Regions from separate parts of the Acetobacterium sp. UBA5834 genome, predicted to be linked through region 1. Evidence: a T-box and tRNA genes for the amino acid it is inferred to sense, from the RefSeq annotation. Region 1 holds a T-box; the other holds one or more tRNA genes.
The links. The T-box of region 1 lies ahead of pheS (phenylalanine--tRNA ligase subunit alpha). A T-box ahead of a tRNA ligase gene usually reads a tRNA of that ligase, here a tRNA-Phe.
Positions count from the first base shown of each region.

Region 2: it encodes a tRNA-Phe, which carries the amino acid that the T-box ahead of pheS (phenylalanine--tRNA ligase subunit alpha) is inferred to sense. The anticodon was not compared.

Region 1 covers NZ_DJGY01000069.1:91,861-95,277, forward strand. Annotated here, with positions in the region: gene B3F51_RS14370 (potassium channel family protein) at 1-482, shown strand, start outside; gene B3F51_RS14375 (TrmH family RNA methyltransferase) at 485-1,303, shown strand; T-box leader at 1,309-1,540, shown strand; gene pheS (phenylalanine--tRNA ligase subunit alpha) at 1,575-2,597, shown strand; gene pheT (phenylalanine--tRNA ligase subunit beta) at 2,611-3,417, shown strand, end outside.
Region 2 covers NZ_DJGY01000008.1:18,997-22,413, forward strand. Annotated here, with positions in the region: gene B3F51_RS01240 (cation-translocating P-type ATPase) at 1-1,049, shown strand, start outside; tRNA gene B3F51_RS01245 (tRNA-Pro) at 1,237-1,313, shown strand; tRNA gene B3F51_RS01250 (tRNA-Ile) at 1,335-1,411, shown strand; tRNA gene B3F51_RS01255 (tRNA-Phe) at 1,578-1,653, shown strand; gene B3F51_RS01260 (amidase domain-containing protein) at 1,833-3,125, shown strand; gene B3F51_RS01265 (M23 family metallopeptidase) at 3,274-3,417, shown strand, end outside.

The sequences.
Region 1 (3,417 bases):
TTGGCTTAAAGAATGTCGATGCGGTGGTGGTTTCCATTACCTCAGACATTAACAGCAGTATTATGGGTATTGTCAATGCTCAGGAACTGGGAATCAATGAAATTTATGGAAAAGCCAACAATGCCCAGCACGAAAAGGTGCTACTTAAATTAGGGGTCAAAAAAGTATTTTCTCCAGAGCGGGACATGGGTGAGCGGGTTGCGCATAATCTGTTTTCCGGCGATTTTATCGATATTTTGGAGCTGGATACCAATCATTCCATCGTTGAGGTGGAGTCCCTTCATATTTGGGAAGGAAAAAACCTGGAACAGTTAAACCTCCGGGAAAAACATGGCTTAAATGTAATTGCAATTCGGAGTCTGGATGTCTTAAATGCTTCGCCATTGGCCAGTGATGTGATTCATGCCGGAGATAAACTGATTGTGATGGGTGAGAATCGCTCCATTAATGAGATTAACAAACTGTCCCGAAAAGACCATTAACGATGTTTCCAGAAATTACATCAAAAAATAATGAGCAACTGAAGTATCTGCGTAAACTCAGCAGTAAATCCTTTCGGGACGCCGAAGGTACCTTTGCCATCGAAGGCACCAAGCTTTTTCTGGAAGCAGTTAAAAATCAATTGCAGTTTAAGCAGATCTTTATTACCAGCACTTGGCTGGAGATTAATGGCGCATCTGTCAGGGATCGTCTGGTTACTTTGGAGAACAATAAAGTTGCCATTGCAATCGTCAGTCCGACGATTCTGGCAAGCCTGTCCGGTTTACAAAAACCCGAAGGAATTATGGCGGTACTGCATAAAATTAATAGCCGACCGGGAACCTTCAAGCGTACGGTTTTACTGGAGGATGTTCAGGATCCCTACAATGTTGGTACCATTATTCGTACTGCCGATGCAGCAGGTTTTGACTGTGTGGTGACGTCTGCTAAAACAGCGGATATTTACAATGAGAAGGTACTACGGGGTTCGATGGGTTCGGTCTTTCACTTGCCGATTTATCAGGTCGTTTCGCTGCTTGATACGGTCAAGCAGTTAAAAGAGCAGCAGGTAACGATCATCGGTACTTCCTTAAGTGGCAGTTGTTTATGGGAACGCCAGTCCCTCAACGGTTCATTTGCCATCGTTATGGGGAATGAATCCCAGGGAATGTCGAAGCAAATGAGTGAATGCTGCGATCTGTTACTGAAAATTCCCATTTTGGGTCAGGCGGAGTCACTGAATGTGGCAACGGCTGCAGGTATAATCATGTATGATCTGATTCGAGATTTTAAGGAATGCCAGACCAAAGTAAAAGATAATTAAATAACTTATCTACAATGATAGAGCGAGTAAATAAAGATGAGACTTTACAGAGAAAAAATCCCAGGCTGAGAGATTTTGTGTTTAAATTTATTGAAGTTCCCTCTGGAGTTTTAGCTGTGAACCGCATCAACCAATTTTGATGATTGATAGCAGCTAACGTTAATTGCGTTAAAATTTTAAGTGAATACAATTATGTATTAATTTAAGGTGGTACCGCGGAATGATTTCGTCCTTTTGAGAGGACGATTTTTTTATTTATAAGGAGAAAGAAATGGAGCTAGAACTCAAACAATTACGAGATCGCTGTATAGCTGATCTAAGTGCCGTTACCGAACTGAAATCACTGGATAATGTCCGGATTAAGTATCTGGGTAAAAAAGGCGAACTGACCATTGCCCTAAAAGGAATGGGCAAGCTTTCCAACGAGGAACGTCCGGTCATTGGCAAGCTGGCCAATGAAATCCGGGAAGAAATTGAAAGTAACATCATGGCGCAAAAACAGTTACTGGAACAACAGGAAATTGAAGCGCAGATCAAAGAAGAACGTATCGATGTGTCCCTGCCTGGACAAAAACATCAGGCGGGAAACCTGCATCCGTTAACTACGATTATCAATGATTTAAAAGAAATCTTTCTGGGAATGGGCTTCTCCATTGCCGAAGGTCCGGAGATTGAATGGGCAAAATATAATTTTGACTATTTGAATGTGCCTCAGGATCATTCGGCCAGAGACCTCCAGGACACTTTTTACTATCAGGATGATATCGTGCTGAGAACTCAGACTTCACCGGTTCAAGTTCGGGTTATGGAAGAACAGCAACCACCCCTGCGGATTATTTCACCGGGTCGGGTTTATCGCTTTGATGAAATCGACGCTACCCATTCTCCAGTCTTCCATCAGATGGAGGGATTGGTGATTGATAAAGGCATCACCATGAGCGATCTTAAAGGAACCCTTGATTTATTTGCCAAGAAACTCTTTGGTGAACAGACGAAAACCAAGTTCCGCCCCCACCAGTTCTATTTTACCGAGCCCAGCGCTGAGATGGATGTAACCTGCTTTAAATGCGGCGGCGTTGGCTGTAAGGTTTGCAGCAACACCGGCTGGATTGAAATTCTCGGTTGCGGAATGGTTCACCCGAATGTTTTGCGCTTCTGTGGCATTGACCCGGATGAATACAGCGGCTTTGCCTTTGGCATGGGCCTTGACCGGATCACAATGATCAAGTATGGCATCAACGATCTGCGTTTATTGTTTGAAAATGATCTGCGTTTTTTAGCGCAATTTAAATAGGAGGAACCCAATTATGCTCGTTTCACTGAATTGGTTAAAAGAATTTGTTGATATAAAAATGGCACCGTTTGATTTTGGGGAGGCTCTGACGATGTCCGGGACAAAGGTGGAAACCCTAACGGTTGTTTCAGAAAATGTGGTTAATATCTTTACCGGACAAATTACCAAAATTGAAGCCCATCCCAATGCGGATAAGCTGACCGTCTGTACCGTGGATATGGGAACTGACCAACGGGTGATTGTCACTGCGGCCAAGAATGTCTTTGAAGGTGCCATTGTTCCGGTGGCCATTGATGGTGCGGTAATTGCCAATGGTACCAAAATCGGCACCAATGATTTTCGGGGATTGCTTTCCTATGGGATGTTCTGCTCGATTGAAGAACTGGGAATGAACACCGATTTATTTTCTAAAGAAATCATGGAAGGGATTCTGATTCTGCCGGAAAATACGCCGCTGGGAATGGATGCCCGGGAACTTTTGTGGCTTGATGACGTGATCATCGATGTGGAACTGACGGCTAACCGATCGGATTGCCAATCGATTGTGGGGATCGCCCGGGAAGCGGCAGCAACCCTGGATCTGCCAATGGCTGAAGTACCAGTTTATGACGCCACCGCAGAAAGTGCTAATGAAATCGCCGACTATTTGGCCGTACGCATTGAAGATTCTGCCTGCCCCCGATATGTTGCCAAGATGCTCAAAGTCAAGAAAATCGAAGACTCACCGCTGTGGATGCAGAAAAAGCTGCTAAACAGTGGGGTGCGGCCGATCAACAATATTGTTGATGTCACCAACTACGTGATGCTGGAGCTGGGCCAA
Region 2 (3,417 bases), on a different contig from region 1:
AGAAGACCCTGGAGTTTTTCAGAAATCAGGGAGTCACAATCAAGGTTATTTCCGGAGATAATCCAGTAACGGTGTCTCAGGTTGCCCATCGGGCAGGTTTGCTGGATTGGGATAATTTTGTGGATGCGGCTACCCTCACCACCGAGGAGGATGTTCGTAAGTCTGCGCTGGACTATTCGGTTTTTGGTCGGGTAACCCCGGGGCAGAAACGACTATTGATTGAATCGCTTAAAAATCAAGGTCACACCGTGGCGATGACTGGAGATGGGGTCAATGATGTATTGGCTTTAAGAGAAGCGGACTGTAGCATTGCCATGGCCGAAGGCAGCGATGCGGTGCGCCAGGTTTCTCAGTTGGTCTTATTGGACTCCAACTTTGCCAATTTTACCCGGGTCTTGATGGAAGGGCGTCGGGTTATTAACAATATTACCCGGGCGGCCTCGCTATTTTTGGTGAAAACCATGTTTTCGTTATTGCTGGCTGTGATTGTGATCATTGCCAATGAGGCCTATCCTTTTGTACCGATTCAACTGACTTTGATCAGTGCGTTGACAATTGGGGCACCCTCGGTTTTTCTGGCCCTGGAGCCCAATAAGAACCGGATTACCGGCAATTTTCTCGAAAAGGTGCTCAAAAAATCCTTGCCGGGGGCGCTGACGGTGGTGTTTAATGTGGTGACGATCATGATCGTCGGCGCTTACCTGTCTCTCGATCATCAGCAAATTTCTACGCTGGCGGTTATTTCCACCGGTTTGATTGGCTTAGTGATTCTTTTTCGGGTCTGCCAGCCACTTGATAATAAGCGCTGGGCCTTATTCTTTGCGATGACGGTTTCATTTTTATGCTGTGTGCTGTTCTTGGAAGATTTGTTTTTCCTGACTCCAATCCAGGATTTTCTGCCAGCGATGTTTATCGTGTTGGGTATTACAACCTTGGATATCTATCCCTTGATCAGAATTTTTGGCTGGGGGGTTAATCGGGTTGAGGGTTATCTGAACCGCCGAGAAAAAGAACCAACCACTGCCAAGGCAACCGTATTGGAAAAATAGATACGGATCAAGCTTTTTCACAAAAGAATCAAAAAAACGATTCTTTTGTGAAAAAAAGACTTGCATTAGGGTTTGTGATCGTGCTATAATAAGCAAGTCGTCAAAGATAAATCGTATCGAAAAGCATAAAGATAAAAAAATCCTTGACATCAGACACGAAAACATTTATAATAGTCAAGTATTGTATCGAGGTGTAGCGCAGTTTGGTAGCGCACATGGTTTGGGACCATGGGGCCGGAGGTTCGAATCCTCTCACCTCGACCATTTTTTTTAGAAATTACTTGGGGGCCTTTAGCTCAGTTGGTTAGAGCAACCGGCTCATAACCGGTAGGTCCGGGGTTCGAGCCCCTGAAGGCCCACCATATTTTTTTGCCAAGTTTTATATATGCCCAGATAGCTCAGTCGGTATAAGCAGAGAACCAAAAATGTGCGAATGTAATGAGCAGACATTTTTGTGTGAATCGCTTAGTCAGGCAGACAAGTTGGTTGCCGAAACGGTTGAAGACGATAAGAAAGAAAATTATATATGCCCAGATAGCTCAGTCGGTAGAGCAGGGGACTGAAAATCCCCGTGTCGGTGGTTCGATTCCGCCTCTGGGCACCACCACTTATAAAGATGACAGCGTAAGCTGTTTTTTTTATTTTTTGGATTATTGCCAGGTTTTGGTGGTACAGTATCAATAAATAATCGGTTTGTCGGTTTTTTTCAGATCTTCATGGTTTGTTCACGAGAAGTACACATTATAGATATATAATTGTTACAAATACTGAAGAGGTGGGGAAATGAAAAGAAGAAAAAATGCCATCAGGCGGAAAAGAAGAAGAACAATGATCGGGCTGGTGATCATGGCAATGGGTGTCGTGTCTATCGGTGTCATGGCAAATTCAGATGCCGTTGCGACCAGTGCTTCGAGTATTTTTGATGCGAAACCGGAAAGTAATACTGCTAAAAGTGGAGGCAATATAAAAATTAGAGAAAGTGATGAAATAATCGATAGTGCCATGCTAAAACCGATCAATGACTATTTTGAAACCTATTTCCGTGCCATGGCCAATCTGGAAACGGAGGACCTTACCGGGATTTTTGTTGATCCCACCGGTGAAAATGCCTGGGTCAATCAGAGCGCCATGGACTATCTGATCCAACTGCGACAAAGCCAGAGTAATGATTTGAAAATGAGTGACTATCAATGTGGCTTGACTGTGACAAGCGTTGACACCAATTCGGATGCGATCGAAGTGGTTCTGTTAGAAGACCATACCGTTAACTTTGCCTTTATCCCCGATGTGGAGTCTTCCAGTTCCGGGATTACCCACACCTTTTATCTCACGGAAACCGCTGATGGTTATGCCATCACTGAACATTATAAAGATGAGGACAGCTTTTTGATGCTGGAAGAAGCAATTGAAGGCAGTTATGACGATCCTGAGGTGGTGGCAGATGAACTGCTTAGTGATGCGCTGGCAGTTATCGAAGCGTTGGTCGAGGAAAAGGATGGTTTTAATTCAGGGGCATGGGAAAGCGAGACTGTAACGGTTGATCATGACTATGACACTGAGGCAGCACTGGATTACGCCATGACCTGGGTTGACGCCATTGAAGTCGAGCGAAATGATGAGTATGGCAGTTATGATCGTTACGGCGGTAACTGCAATAACTATATTTCGCAGTGTCTTTTTGCTGGTGGAATCCCCATGGACAGCGACGGTGACAACAAATGGAAATGGTACGGCGAAGAAGTGGATCTGGATGAAGTGGACTGGGGTCGGAGCCCTGCCTGGACCGGGGTCGAGGAATTTTACACCTATGCCAGCGAAAATGATGGCTATGGACTGGTGGCGCTTGTTGACGAAAACGTCTATTCGGGATCAATTGGCGATATTTTACAATATGGACAAAATGGCGACTGGCTCCATTCGGTTATCATTACGGATGTAATTACGGACAGCGATGGAAAAATGGCAGATTATCTCATTAATTCGAATACCACGGATCGAATCAATTATCCAGCCAGTGCCTATGGTTATTCAGAATTGAGGCTGATTAAAATTTTAGGCTGGAACGATGGCCAATAGTTGCAGCAGCATTTAGTGTCATACCTTTTCTCCTGATTTATAAACGAATACCATAGCGAATAAAAAACGTTTTGACTTACAAAATACTTGTAAAATATAAAACCATATGGTATCATAAATGTAAATAAATTGTAACAGGAGGAGAGGCATGGAAAAAACTCAGAATTTTTTTGAAAAAGTCCGAGCAAGAATTAAAAAATACCGATTTAATTGGTCGACCAAGCAAGTTGAACATGATGAATTCGTAGAGATTGAACATGTCAATCACGAGGAAACGTTGAACAAAGACAAA